4 regions of the Streptomyces sp. NPDC052225 genome follow, and region 4 is predicted to be linked to each of the others. Evidence: riboswitches for the same ligand, from Rfam matches in the RefSeq annotation. Region 4 holds a riboswitch; each other region holds the start of a gene.

Region 1 (3,090 bases), on a different contig from region 4:
AGATCAGCGCGGACATCGAACGCGACACCGTGCTGACCGCTGAACAGAGCCGGGAGTTCGGCCTCGTGGACCACGTCCTGGCGAGCCGCAAGACGTCGCTCGGCACCCAGGATCCGAGGTGACGTGTCGATGTACCCGCCCGAACTGCCGCCGCTGCCCGCGCTGACCCGCGCCGAGTGCGAGCTGGTGGACAACTATCTGGCCGTGGTCGATCTGCTGGCCCGGATCAATCCGGCGCGGGGCGAGGACACCTACCGGGGGCTGCGCGCGGCCCAGGCGCTCGTCAGCCGCGCGACGGCGCTGCGGGACGCCCTGACGCTGATGCACCAGCGCGGAGAGAGCGAGGTGCATGCCGCAACCCTGACACGGGCTCTTCGCGTCTTGGACGGGGAGAGGCGAACACAGAGGGTCACCTTGCCGCCAGAAACTGTCAGTTGAGGTCGCCGAGCATCCCTCGCCCGTCCGACCCGTCTGGGTCCGGGGTGAAACGGCCCGGATGGTGTACCCCCGAATGGCGTAGACGTTCGTCCGTCAAAAAGCCCTTCGGAGTTGCGTCACGGCTGTACGCGGGCACCGGAATTCACCGTTCCGCCGCTGGTACGAGCATGGTCGGGCGTCGCGCCCGGGGCCCGAAAGCCGCACCGTCCACCTGAACGGGCCAAGCGTGAGGAGCCTCACTTACCGCCGGTTCAGCTCGGTTTTCGGGACACGAGTGCGTGAAGATCCCTTCCGACGACAAGCCCCCGCCGCCGCGGCGGGGCGGTCCGTGCGGACGCCGAGTCCTGCCGCCGCACGGATGTCAGGTCGACAGAAGTGGATCGGCAGGAGTGGAGGACCCAATCACGACGGGTCACCGGCACACCTCGTCCGAGGCGTGACCGAGGGGCCCTTGGGGTGAAGCCGCATCACGCGGCCGGGCATCTTCGCCAGCCCGAACCCGACAGGTCATCCTTCGCAGGCGGCTGACGAAGGGTTGCGCATGACTGCGCTCGATCGTGTCCCGTCGCTGCTGACCAGGGCCGGTACCGCCTCGGTCCTCACCCTCGCCGTGGCGGGAGCGGGACTCATGGTCCCCGGCGCCGCGCCGGAGGCATCGGCTGCGGCGGCCTCGACCAAAGCTCTCCAGGTCGCGGCTTCCAAGAAGGGAGCGCCCTACAAGTGGGGCGCCGCGGGCCCGCACCGGTTCGACTGCTCCGGCCTGACGCTCTACTCGTTCAAGCGGGCGGGCAAGAAGCTGCCCCGTACCGCAGCCCAGCAGTACAACAAGACGCGTCATATCCGTGCGGCCTCCCGCACCCGCGGTGACCTGGTCTTCTTCCACTCGGGACGGAGCGTTTACCACGTCGGCATCTACGCCGGCAAGGGACGGATCTGGCACTCCCCGAAGACCGGGGACGTGGTGAGACTGCAGAAGATCTGGACGAAGAGCGTCTGGTACGGCCGGGTGCGCTGACGCCCCTCGCCGGACCGCAGCGCCGCAGGTGAGGCGGGCCGGGCGCCAGGCCCGCCCCCTGTGGCCGCTGAAGACCGGCCGAGATCGCTTTCGATTGAAATCATCACTATTGGTTACTCATGCCGATATGAGCGAGCGCAACGAGACCCCGTTGGAGCGTGCCGACCGCAACTTCGGTGAGCTGCTCCAGGAGCTGCGTGTCGTCCAGACCGGCGTGCAGTTCCTCTTCGCCTTCCTGCTGACGCTCGCCTTCACGCCGCGCTTTCCGGACCTGGACTCCGTGCAGCGCGCCACGTACGTGACGACGCTGCTCCTCGCGGTCGTGGCCGCGGCCCTGCTGACCGCGCCCGCCGCGGTGCACCGGGTGCTGTTCCAGATGGGGGCCAAGCCGCAGATCGTGCAGGTCTCGTCGCGGCTCGCGGCCTTCGGGATGGTCGTTCTCGTGCTCGCCCTGTCCGGGTCCGTGCTGCTGGTCGTCGACGTGACCCTCGATCGCGGCGCCGGTGTCGCGGCGGGGGCCGGCACCCTCCTGGTCTGCGCGGGACTGTGGGGAGCGCTGCCCTGGGCGCTGCGCCGCACCCTCACCCGAGCAGAGGCTCGAGAAGAAGGACGAGGGCCAGGAGGACCAGAGCGCTCCCCGTGACGGCTTCCACCGCGCGGGCGGTGCGCGGCCTGCGCAGCCACCGGCCGAGCCGGTCCACCAGCAGCGCGACCGCGGGGAACCAGAGCAGCGCGAGCACCACGACGATCGCCGACAGGACGGCCGTGCGCGGCAGCGCAGGACTCCCCTGCGGCACGAACTGCGGCAGCACGCTCAGGAACGTGATCGGCGCCTTCGGATTGAGCGTGTTGGTCAGGAATCCCTGGCGCAGCGCACCACCCGTGGGCCCCCGCCCCTGCGGACCGGCATCGGCGGCGGCGCGCTCGGCGAGCGGGCGCCACGCGGACTGGAGCGTCCGGACGCCGAGGTACAACACATAGGCACCACCGGCGAGTTGGAGGGCCCGGAAGAGGGCGGGTACGGCGGTCAGGACCGCGGCGACGCCGGCCACGGCGAGCGTCGTGTGGACGAGCAGACCGCCCGCGACACCGAGGGCGCAGGCCACGCCGGCGCGGCGGGAGACCAGCGAGTTGCGTACGACGACGGTGAAGTCGGCGCCGGGCAGGGCGACCATGCCCGCGGCCACGCCGGTGAAGGCGATCAGTTGAGCGTCCATGGCGGCCAGCCTGCCCGAGTCCGGCCTTCAGCAGGTATGTGCAATATTCTGGGTCTGCCTAAAGCGATGCTTTACCCCTGCCGCCCGCGCCACCCCTTTGGAGACCGCGTATGTACGACCCGACGCGGCTCGCCGCCCTGGTGGCGGTGGCGGAGGCCGGTTCGATCACGCGGGCCGCGCGGCGCCTCGGATACACGGTGCCCGCGCTCTCCCAGCAGCTCGCGAAGCTGGAGCGGGAGGCCGGGACGGCGCTCCTCGTACGCCACCACCGGGGCGCACGGCTGACCGGCGCGGGCGAGGTCCTGGTGACGACGGCCCGCCGGGTGCTCGACGAGATGGAGCGGGCGCGGCACGAACTGGCGCAGCTGGCCGGACTCTCGGGCGGGCGGCTGCGGCTCGGCACGTTCACGACGGCGGGGA
Region 2 (3,090 bases), on a different contig from region 4:
GATCTTCGCGCTGAAGGACTTCGGCGGGAACTTCTTCGGGTCCAGGTCCAGGTCGCGGCAGACCAGGGCCATGAGCCGCTTGCTGTCGGCGGCGTCGTAGATCGAGAAGGACGACGTGAAGCCGAGCTTCTTCGACTCGCGACGCAGGATGCGCACGCACGCGCTGTGGAAGGTGGAGACCCACATCGCGTTGGCCCGCGGCCCGACGAGGGACTCGACGCGCTCCTTCATCTCGCCCGCGGCCTTGTTCGTGAACGTGATCGCGAGGATCTGGCCGGGGTGGACGCCGCGCTCGGCGAGCAGGTAGGCGATCCGGTGGGTCAGGACGCGGGTCTTGCCGGAGCCCGCGCCCGCGACGATGAGCAGGGGCGAGCCGCCGTGCACGACGGCCGCCTTCTGGTTCTCGTTCAGCCCGTCGAGGAGCGCGGCCGGGTCGATGACCGGGCGCGGCGCACCGTCGCGGTAGTGGGCGTCCCGGGCCGGAGGCACGTCGAACTTCCCGCCGAACAGGTCGTCCGGGATCGGCTCCGGAGCTGCTGCGGGATCGGTGTCCTCGGGCGGCGGCGGGGGCTCCTCCGCGCCGCTCTGGAGGCTGGCCAGGAAGTTGTCGTCAAAGAGGCTGCTCATCGCCCTACGAGTCTAGGCCGCCCCACTGACACCCCGCCGCCGCCTTTGCGACACCGCTGGAAGACAGACTCCGGAATCCGGGAAAGTCGCAGGTCAGAAGGACAGAATCTGCCGGAACCGGCCGCCGGGCGACTTCTTTCCGCCCTCCAGGACGGTCCCGGCGCGGTCGGCCTTGGTGACGGTCCGGGCGAAGAGCCGGCTGACGTACAGATCGCCGTGTCCGTCGGCCGCGACGCCGGTGACCGGGCCGAAGCCGGAGGTCCAGCCGAGGATCCTGCCGCCGGGGCTGACCTTCCAGACGCGGGCGGTCGCCCTGGCGGCCTCGCCGTTCAGGTCGCCGACGTAGAGGTTGCCGTCGGGGCCGAGGGCGATCGAGGCGGGGACGGCCACGTGGCCGTTGCGGTTCGGGAAGACGGTGAACGGCTTGGCCCTGCCGCCCGGCGACACCACGACGAGGTCGTCGCCCGCCACGTCCGCTACGACGGGGCGCCCGAGACAAAGACGCCGTCGAGGCCGGTCGCGAAGCCGCCGTCCTTCGTCGCGCCCGACGACAGCCCGGGGACGAACGACGCCTTCCTCCGGCACCCGCCGCCGTCCTGGTCGAGCTTCGCGACGCCCGCCGAGGTGCCGATACAGGTGTCGCCCTCGGGGCCGCCCTCGCCCGCTCCCGCGGTGGCGGGGCCGTACTGCGGACAAGTCGGCGGACTCCGCAACTCCGGGGAAGGCTCCGGTCAATCTACGGACAATTCGGCGCAGATCCCTCCGGATTGACCACGTACGGCCGGGCGCGGGCCCGAGGAGTAGCCAAGGTCACGAAAATGTATCGGGCATATCGAACATCAACCTTCACAGCAGCAACACCAGTTGGCTACGGTGCTGCGCGGGCAGTCCGTCCCCCCGCCCGCGAACAACGCGGCGACCGGACAGCCCCCGCTGAGTTCCGTACGCCGCAAGGCAGGGAACCGGGGACCCACCGACCTTGGGGTGAATCGGCCCAACGGCCCGGCAGCACCGGGCAGTTGACCGTAGGGCAGCCTTCCGCACGACGAGCACCACCCGCCCGAACCCGACAGCTAACCCGGTAGGCGGACCATGGAAGGAGTCGCCTGCCTTGGCGTCGCACCGCAAGCCGCGCAGCCGGTCCCGGATATCCGGCGGCCTTCGTACGACACCCGCCGTCGGCATCACGACCGCCGCGCTCACCTCCGTCGCCCTGCTCTCGCAGACGGCCCAGGCCGCCCCCACGCAGCCCCACAAGCCGAGCATCGAAGAGGTGCAGAAGAAGGTCGACACCCTGTACCGGCAGGCCGAGGTGTCCACGCAGAAGTACAACGCGGCCAAGGAACGGACCGAGGGCAAGAAGAAGCAGGTCGACAAGCTCCTCGACGACATCGCGCAGCGCACCGAGAAGATGAACACGGCGCGCCAGAAGCTGGGCCGGTTCGCCGCCGAGCAGTACCGCACGGGCGGCATCAGCGACACGGCGACGATGTTCCTCGCGGACGACCCCGAGGACTATTTCTCGCAGCGCCAGCTGATGAGCCGGCTCACCGACGAGCAGAAGAAGGCCGTCGACGACTACCAGGTCCAGCAGCGCACCACGGCGAAGAAGCGCACCGAGGCGCAGGCCAGCCTCAAGGACCTCACCACGTCGCAGACCGAGCTGAGGACCACCAAGCAGGACGTGCAGACCAAGCTGTCCGACGCGCGGGAACTGCTCTCCAAGCTGACGGCCGAGGAGAAGGCGCGCCTCGCGGCCATCGAGAAGGCGAAGCAGGAGGCGGCCGAGAAGAAGGCCGCCGAGCTCGCCGCACAGCAGAAGGCCGCGGAGGAGGAGAAGCGGAAGGCCGCCGAGGAGGCCGCCGCCAAGGAGCAGGGCTCCACGGACTCGTCGGACTCCTCCGGGTCCGCCTCGGACACGTCCGACTCGTACGCCACCAAGGCGGCGAAGGCGCTCGCGTTCGCCAAGGCCCAGGAGGGCAAGCCGTACGTGTGGGGCGCCACGGGCCCGGACTCGTACGACTGCTCGGGGCTCACGCAGGCCGCGTGGAAGGCGGCGGGGATCTCGCTGCCGCGCACCACCTGGGACCAGGTCGAGGTCGGCACGACGGTGCCGCTCTCCGACATCCAGCCGGGCGACCTGGTCTTCTTCTACGACGACATCAGCCACGTCGGCCTCTACCTCGGCGACGGCATGATGATCCACGCGCCGAAGCCGGGTGCGTACGTCCGCGAGGAGTCCATCTACTACGACGGCACGTCGTCCATCCACAGCGTGGTGCGGCCCGCCTGACCCCTCGGATCCCTCAGGTCCACAGAACGGCGATGAAGATGTTCGCGATCGTGAGTCCGCCGACGGTCGCGAACAGGGCCTTCTCCGCCTTCTCCTCGTCGCGCTTCACGTACACGATGCCGAGGATGACGATGAGGATCGCCAGCTTCACACCGATCTTGATGTTGTTC
Region 3 (3,090 bases), on a different contig from region 4:
ACGTGGCGATCTTGCCGCGCAGGTGCTTGAGCACGGCGACGTCGCGGGTGTCGAAGCCGGTGGCGACCATGACGGTCCCCGCGGCCTCGGAGAGCCGCACCACGGCCTTCTCGAAGCGCTCGGCCACGTCGTCCGGGTCGGTGCCGGGGCGGATGATGTCGTTGCCGCCCGCGACGAGGGTCACCAGGTCCGGGGCGAGCTCGACGGCTCGCGGGAGCTGGTCCTCGACGATCTGGTCGATGAGCTTGCCGCGGACCGCGAGGTTCGCGTACTGGAACGTGTCCTCGGGGACGCGGTCGTCCAGGAGGACGGCGAGCCGGTCCGCCCATCCGACGAAGTTCCCGTCGGGCCCGGGGTCCCCGACGCCTTCGGTGAAGCTGTCCCCCACCGCCGCGTAGGACCGAATCGTGCCGCCGCTGAATGATCTCGATTCGTTTGCCACGACCACACATCTTTCACCCTGGGATGTGACCTACGCGACCGTAGCCAGGGGTTGACGGGTGGTGAGATAGCCCACTCGGCCCCCGGGGAATATCCCGGGGGGCCGAGTGGATCGCGCGCGCCGGGTCCTGTCAGACGCTCACACCGTGCTGGCGCAGGTACGCCAGGGGGTCGATGTCGGAGCCGTAGTTCGGGGACGTACGGATCTCGAAGTGCAGGTGCGGCCCGGTGACGTTGCCGGTCGCGCCCGACAGGCCGATCTGCTGCCCGGCGGTGACGGCCTGGCCGGCCGAGACGCCCACCGACGACATGTGGGCGTACTGCGAGTACTTGCCGTCGGCGTGCTGGATGACGACCTCGTTGCCGTAGCTGCCGTCCCAGCCGGCCGAGACGACGGTGCCGGCGGCGATCGCCTTGAGCGAGGTGCCGGTGGCAACGGTGAAGTCGGTCCCGGTGTGGTAGCCGCTGGACCACATGGAGCCGTTCTGGTGGTACGGGGTACCGATGGACGCGGCGACGGGCTTCACGTAGGAGGTGGTGGTGGAGGCGCTCGCCTGCGTCGCCGTGGTGGTGGCCTTGGCCGCGCCGCCGAGCGTGAGCTTCGTGCCGGGCTTGATGAGCGCGGCGTCGGAGCCGATCGCGGCCTTGTTGTCCTGGTAGAGCTGCTTCCAGCCGCCGTCGACGCCCTGCGCCTCGGCGATCTTGGAGAGCGTGTCACCGGCCTTCACCGTGTACGTCGTGGCGGTGGCGGCATGGGCGCCGGTCGCGCCGATCAGCGGCAGGGCGAGCGCGGCTCCGCCGGCGGAGACGACGGCGGCGGCGCGGGTGACGCGCTGGGACTTCGGACGGCGGTGCTTTCCCTTTGCGGGCATGGCGAAATCTCTCTCCGTCGCCTACGAGGTGAGCTGTCGGGTTCGGACGGGAGATGTCCGGCCGCGCCCGTCGTACGGACGCGACTTCACCCCGAGCCGCATGGGGAATTCCCTCGGCGGCGTACTGCCTGTGGGTCCCCCGCTCCTGCCGTCACGGGTAGTCGTTCGGAATCCGGGCGGTGGCAGGACTAGGCGTTCCGACCGGAGTTGGTGGTGACCGTAAAGGAATGAGAAAGGCGGCGACAAGCGCCGAATTCACGTACGCCAGCCCTTTCTTGATCGACTGGGAGTTCCCGGTGTCACCCTGCGTCGACCCTTCCGCTTTACCAACGCCTTACCCCTAGCAAATTCCGCGCGCCGCAATCCGGACGACCGCCACGGAACGTCACGGCTATGAGCCTGCTCACGCAGACCTGCGCAACACCCGTGCTACCAGGGACAGTTACCAAGGAAAGCCTCAAATCGGACAGATGGTTGCCCCGGGAAGCCATGTCGTATCGTCAGGAGCGCGATCCGCCGGCGAGCAACGCCGGTGCCCCGACCGGGAGGAGCCCCCGTGACGCAGCACGTCCCGTCCACCGAGCCCGAGCTGGCCGGAGTACGCAACTTCCGGGACGTCGGCGGCCTCCCGACCGTGGACGGCCGGCGCGTGCGCCAGGGCGTGCTCTACCGCAGCGGACACCTCGCCCACGCCACCGCCGAGGACGCGGTGTTCCTCGCGGGCCTCGGGCTGCACACGGTCTTCGACTTCCGCAACGCGGCGGACCAGCGCCTTGAGGGCGCCGACGTCGAGTTGCCGGGCGTGCGCAATGTGAACCTGCCGCTGTCCGACCCGGCCGACGGCGCCGAGTTCTGGCAGATGGTCCGCGACGGCGACATAGAGCAGCTGCGGGCGCTCCTGTCCGAGGGCCGCGCCGCGAACCGCATGATCACGTCCTACCGCTCGATCATCACGCAGCGCACCGGCGAGCACAGCCGGGTGCTGCACGCGCTCGCCGAGGACAGCGTCCCCGCCCTGATGCACTGCGCCGCGGGCAAGGACCGCGCGGGCCTGTCGATCGCCGTGACACTGCTCGCGGTCGGCGTGGAGCGCGACGCCATCGAGGCGGACTACCTGGAGTCGAACGCGAAGCACCGCCGCTACAAGGTGCGCCGCAGCGGCACGTCCGCGGACGCGTACTCCCCCGAGGTCATGGAGCTGCTCAGCCCGCTCTTCGACGCGCGCGCCGAGTACCTGAACGCGGCCTTCGAGACGCTCGAGGAGACCTGGGGCAGCACGGACCGCTACCTGGAAGAGGGCCTGAAGCTCACCGCGGCCGACCGCGAGCGGCTGCGCGAGCGCCTGCTGGACTGACGGTCCAGGCCGCCTACTGGCCGCCGCCCAGCGTGAACAGCAGATAGATGAAGGCGGCCAGGGCGTGCCCGGCGAAGACGTACACGAGGACCCGCACCCAGATGCCGCGCGGCAGCTTGTCCTCGATGTCACGGCCCGCGGGCCGCTCGGTGTCACTCATGTCAGACCTCCCGGATCGGACCGGCCGCGGGGCCGAGGCACAGCGCGGCGGTCGGGCTCTGCAACAGGGTGTGGACGAAGAGGAGCTCGGCCCCGCCCTGGTCCGCCGCGGCGAGCCGGTGCGGGGTGAGCGAGTCGAAGTGGGCGCTGTCACCCGGGCCGAGCCGGTGGGTCGTGTCCCCGAGCCGCAGCCGCAGCCGCCCTTCGAGGACGTAGAGCCACTCCTCGCCGGGGTGGACGCGCACGATGTCGCCCTGGCTGCCG
Region 4 (3,090 bases):
ACCTCACGGAGAACGAGGCCGCCGCGATGGCCTTCATCCTCCTCTTCGCCGGTTTCGAGACGACCATCAACCTCATCGGCAACGGCACGTACGCCCTGCTGACCCACCCCGAGGAGCGCGAACGCCTCCAACTCGCCCTGAAGCAGGGTGAAACGGATCTCCTGGACACCGGCATCGAGGAACTGCTGCGCTTCGACGGCCCCGTGGAACTGGCCACCTGGCGGTTCGCCACCGAGCCCCTGCGTATCGGAGGCCAGGACATCGGCGTCGGCGACCCGGTCCTCGTCGTGCTCGCCGCGGCCGACCGCGACCCGGAGCGCTTCGCCGAGCCCGACACCCTCGATCTCTCCCGCCGCGACAACCAGCACCTCGGCTACGGGCACGGCATCCACTACTGCCTAGGCGCCCCGCTCGCGCGCCTGGAGGGAAAGACCGCCCTGGCCTCGCTCTTCACGGCTCTGCCGGACCTGCGACTTGCGGAGGAACCGGACGATCTGCGCTGGCGCGGCGGGCTCATCATGCGCGGACTGCGCACGCTTCCGGTGGAGTTCACGCCCCGCCAGAACTGACGGGCCGTCAAAGCTGTGACTTTCACGTGATCTCCGCTGCATCGACTTGTGACAAGCGTTCGAGTGCCGCTACGTTCACCAGTCATCGCGACACATGCACAACCGTCACCTCCGCACCACTCGTCGCGTGCAGCAGCAACAGTCTCGCGAAAGGCAAACGCATGCTCTCCGGGAACGGTCGTCACCGTCGCCCCCGTCAGGCCCCTGCTCTGATCGTCGCCGCCGGAGTCACCGGCAGCGCCATCGCGATCCCGCTGCTCGCCGCGACGAACGCGAGCGCCGCCTCCACCCATGCCTGGGACAAGCTCGCCGAGTGCGAGTCCGGCGGCCAGTGGAGCCTGGACGCGGGCAACGGCTACTACGGCGGCCTCCAGTTCTCGCAGGAGATGTGGGAGCAGTACGGCGGCCTCGACTACGCCCCGCGCGCCGACCTGGCCAGCCGCTCGCAGCAGATAGCCGTCGCCGAGAAGGTCCTCGACGCCAGGGGCACGGCCGCCTGGCCGAGCTGCTCGCTCGCCGCGGGCCTCAGCAAGAGCGACGACTCCGCCGACGTCGACCCGGGTACGAGCCCCTCCCCGCAGGCGTCCGATGCGGACACGTCCTCGGGAGAGAAGAATCACGACGGGTCGGACGACTCGGACACCGCATCCGACGGCGCGTCAACTGACGCCTCGGGGGATACCTCCGGTAACGGCACCGACGGCGACAAGAGTGACACCGCGGCCGACGAGAGCTCGAACAACTCGGACAAGTCGGAGCAGAGCGCCACAACTCCCTCGGCCGACCCGGGCGATTCGGCCGGCCCGGCCGACTCGGCGGACCCCGCCGACGCGTCCGGCTCCGTCGATCCGGCCGCCCCCGAGTCCTCCGCCTCGGCCACCCCGGACCCCTCCGCCACCGGCGGCGACGCCTCCGCCGCCGGCCGCCACCGCGGCGACCGGGCCGCCGACGACGACGCCGACTCCCGTACGGGAGAAGGCCGTCACGCCTCCCGCGACGACAAGCGCGGCGACGGGACCTACACGGTCCGCTCCGGCGACAACCTCTGGGACATCGCCGACGCGCAGGACGTGGACGGCGGGTGGGCCGCGCTCTACGACCGGAACAAGAAGGAGGTCGGGTCCGACCCGGACCTCATCATTCCTGGTCAGAGTCTGGATCTTGGTCTCGAATCGGTCGAAAAGTAGCGGGAGTTCGGGACGCATTGATGGTTGTTTGTCCGCTTTGGCGCAAGTGAGAGATGGGTCTCAAAGGGCCTGATCGTCTTTGAAATCGGGCGGATCCACTGCTTACGGTCGTGACCGCTCGCCACAGCGGGCCCCGATGGACGTCACGCCGAATCCTGCCAACGTCCGTACGGGAACAGTCGACGCGTCAGCGCCGTAGGCAGGAGCGGGGGACCCAGGTAAGCGCCGTACGAGGTCGACGACTTCGGACGGCTAGGGGTTAAGCCGCGCACAAGGATGCGCGGCCGGGCACTCACTGGCCCGAACCCGACAGCTCACCTCGTAGGCGTCGGTGAGGGGATCTCTCCATGCTGCTTTCCAGCAAGGGCAAGCACCGCCGCCCGTCCAAGGCCGTCCGTGTCGCCACGCTCGCCGGTGTCGCCGGTGCCGCCGTCGCCGTCCCGCTGATGGGTGCCACCTCGGCCTCCGCCGCGACCACCTCCGAGTGGGACCAGGTCGCCCAGTGCGAGTCCGGTGGCAACTGGTCGATCAACACCGGCAACGGCTACTACGGCGGCCTCCAGTTCTCGTCCTCCACGTGGGCCGCGTACGGCGGCACCGCCTACGCGTCCTCGGCCGACCAGGCCTCCAAGGCGCAGCAGATAGCCGTCGCCGAGAAGGTCCTCGCCTCCCAGGGCAAGGGCGCCTGGCCGAGCTGTGGCGTCAACCTGTCCGGCGCGTCCACCGGCAACTCCGCTCCGGCCGCCGAGACGCAGCAGCAGGCGCAGCCGCAGCAGCAGGCGCAGCCCAAGCAGCAGGAGCGCTCGGACTCGTCCACGACGACCCGCTCCGAGAAGCGCGAGACCGTCACGACCCCGACCGGCCAGAAGGTCGAGAAGGGCGACGGCGAGTACAAGGTCAAGTCCGGCGACACCCTCGGCGAGATCGCCGGCGCGCACGGCACGACCTGGCAGAAGCTGTTCAAGCTGAACAAGGACATCGTCAAGGACGCCGACCTGATCTACCCGGGTCAGCAGCTCCACCTGAAGTAGTCCGCAGCCGCACCCTTATAGGGAGTCCCGGCATCGGCGGACGCCGAGGACCCCGCCCCGTCCCCACGGGCCGCTCGCACCGCGACCCCCGTTCCGGAATCCGGAACGGGGGTCGCTGTTTTTGTTCCGTTCAGGAACATTTCGCTCACGGCGTTGTCCAAGGGACGGTCGGTCGGCTGGCCGATGCCCCGGAGGCGGTTAGGCTCAAGGGGTCGAGGCCGTGCATCGCGGCCCCGCATAGCCCGCGTCACATCCCAGAAGGAGATGCTCGTGCCGTCCATCGACGTCGTCGTAGCCCGGGAA

What was found. Region 4 has a riboswitch for cyclic di-AMP ahead of AB0L37_RS22555 (transglycosylase family protein). Riboswitches for the same ligand answer to the same signal wherever they lie in the genome.
Region 1: linked by a shared signal. The riboswitch ahead of AB0L37_RS17535 (C40 family peptidase) and the one ahead of AB0L37_RS22555 (transglycosylase family protein) in region 4 are both predicted to bind cyclic di-AMP.
Region 2: linked by a shared signal. The riboswitch ahead of AB0L37_RS31690 (NlpC/P60 family protein) and the one ahead of AB0L37_RS22555 (transglycosylase family protein) in region 4 are both predicted to bind cyclic di-AMP.
Region 3: linked by a shared signal. The riboswitch ahead of AB0L37_RS21285 (LysM peptidoglycan-binding domain-containing M23 family metallopeptidase) and the one ahead of AB0L37_RS22555 (transglycosylase family protein) in region 4 are both predicted to bind cyclic di-AMP.

What each region holds. Positions count from the first base shown of each region.
Region 1 is NZ_JBFAVD010000010.1:164,414-167,503, reverse strand. Features, by position in the region: gene AB0L37_RS17545 (ATP-dependent Clp protease proteolytic subunit) at 1-122, shown strand, start outside; gene AB0L37_RS17540 (hypothetical protein) at 130-438, shown strand; cyclic di-AMP (ydaO/yuaA leader) riboswitch at 764-976, shown strand; gene AB0L37_RS17535 (C40 family peptidase) at 980-1,453, shown strand; gene AB0L37_RS17530 (DUF6328 family protein) at 1,581-2,096, shown strand; gene AB0L37_RS17525 (LysE family translocator) at 2,035-2,670, opposite strand; gene AB0L37_RS17520 (LysR family transcriptional regulator) at 2,781-3,090, shown strand, end outside.
Region 2 is NZ_JBFAVD010000028.1:47,908-50,997, forward strand. Features, by position in the region: gene pcrA (DNA helicase PcrA) at 1-627, opposite strand, end outside; gene AB0L37_RS31680 (hypothetical protein) at 721-1,098, opposite strand; gene AB0L37_RS31685 (hypothetical protein) at 1,104-1,340, opposite strand; cyclic di-AMP (ydaO/yuaA leader) riboswitch at 1,549-1,731, shown strand; gene AB0L37_RS31690 (NlpC/P60 family protein) at 1,739-2,920, shown strand; gene AB0L37_RS31695 (hypothetical protein) at 2,934-3,090, opposite strand, start outside.
Region 3 is NZ_JBFAVD010000014.1:56,878-59,967, reverse strand. Features, by position in the region: gene AB0L37_RS21290 (SGNH/GDSL hydrolase family protein) at 1-442, opposite strand, end outside; gene AB0L37_RS21285 (LysM peptidoglycan-binding domain-containing M23 family metallopeptidase) at 573-1,313, opposite strand; cyclic di-AMP (ydaO/yuaA leader) riboswitch at 1,317-1,502, opposite strand; gene AB0L37_RS21280 (tyrosine-protein phosphatase) at 1,870-2,667, shown strand; gene AB0L37_RS21275 (DUF6126 family protein) at 2,681-2,827, opposite strand; gene AB0L37_RS21270 (XRE family transcriptional regulator) at 2,829-3,090, opposite strand, start outside.
Region 4 is NZ_JBFAVD010000015.1:138,684-141,773, reverse strand. Features, by position in the region: gene AB0L37_RS22565 (cytochrome P450) at 1-569, shown strand, start outside; gene AB0L37_RS22560 (transglycosylase family protein) at 731-1,756, shown strand; cyclic di-AMP (ydaO/yuaA leader) riboswitch at 1,893-2,099, shown strand; gene AB0L37_RS22555 (transglycosylase family protein) at 2,104-2,787, shown strand; gene eno (phosphopyruvate hydratase) at 3,058-3,090, shown strand, end outside.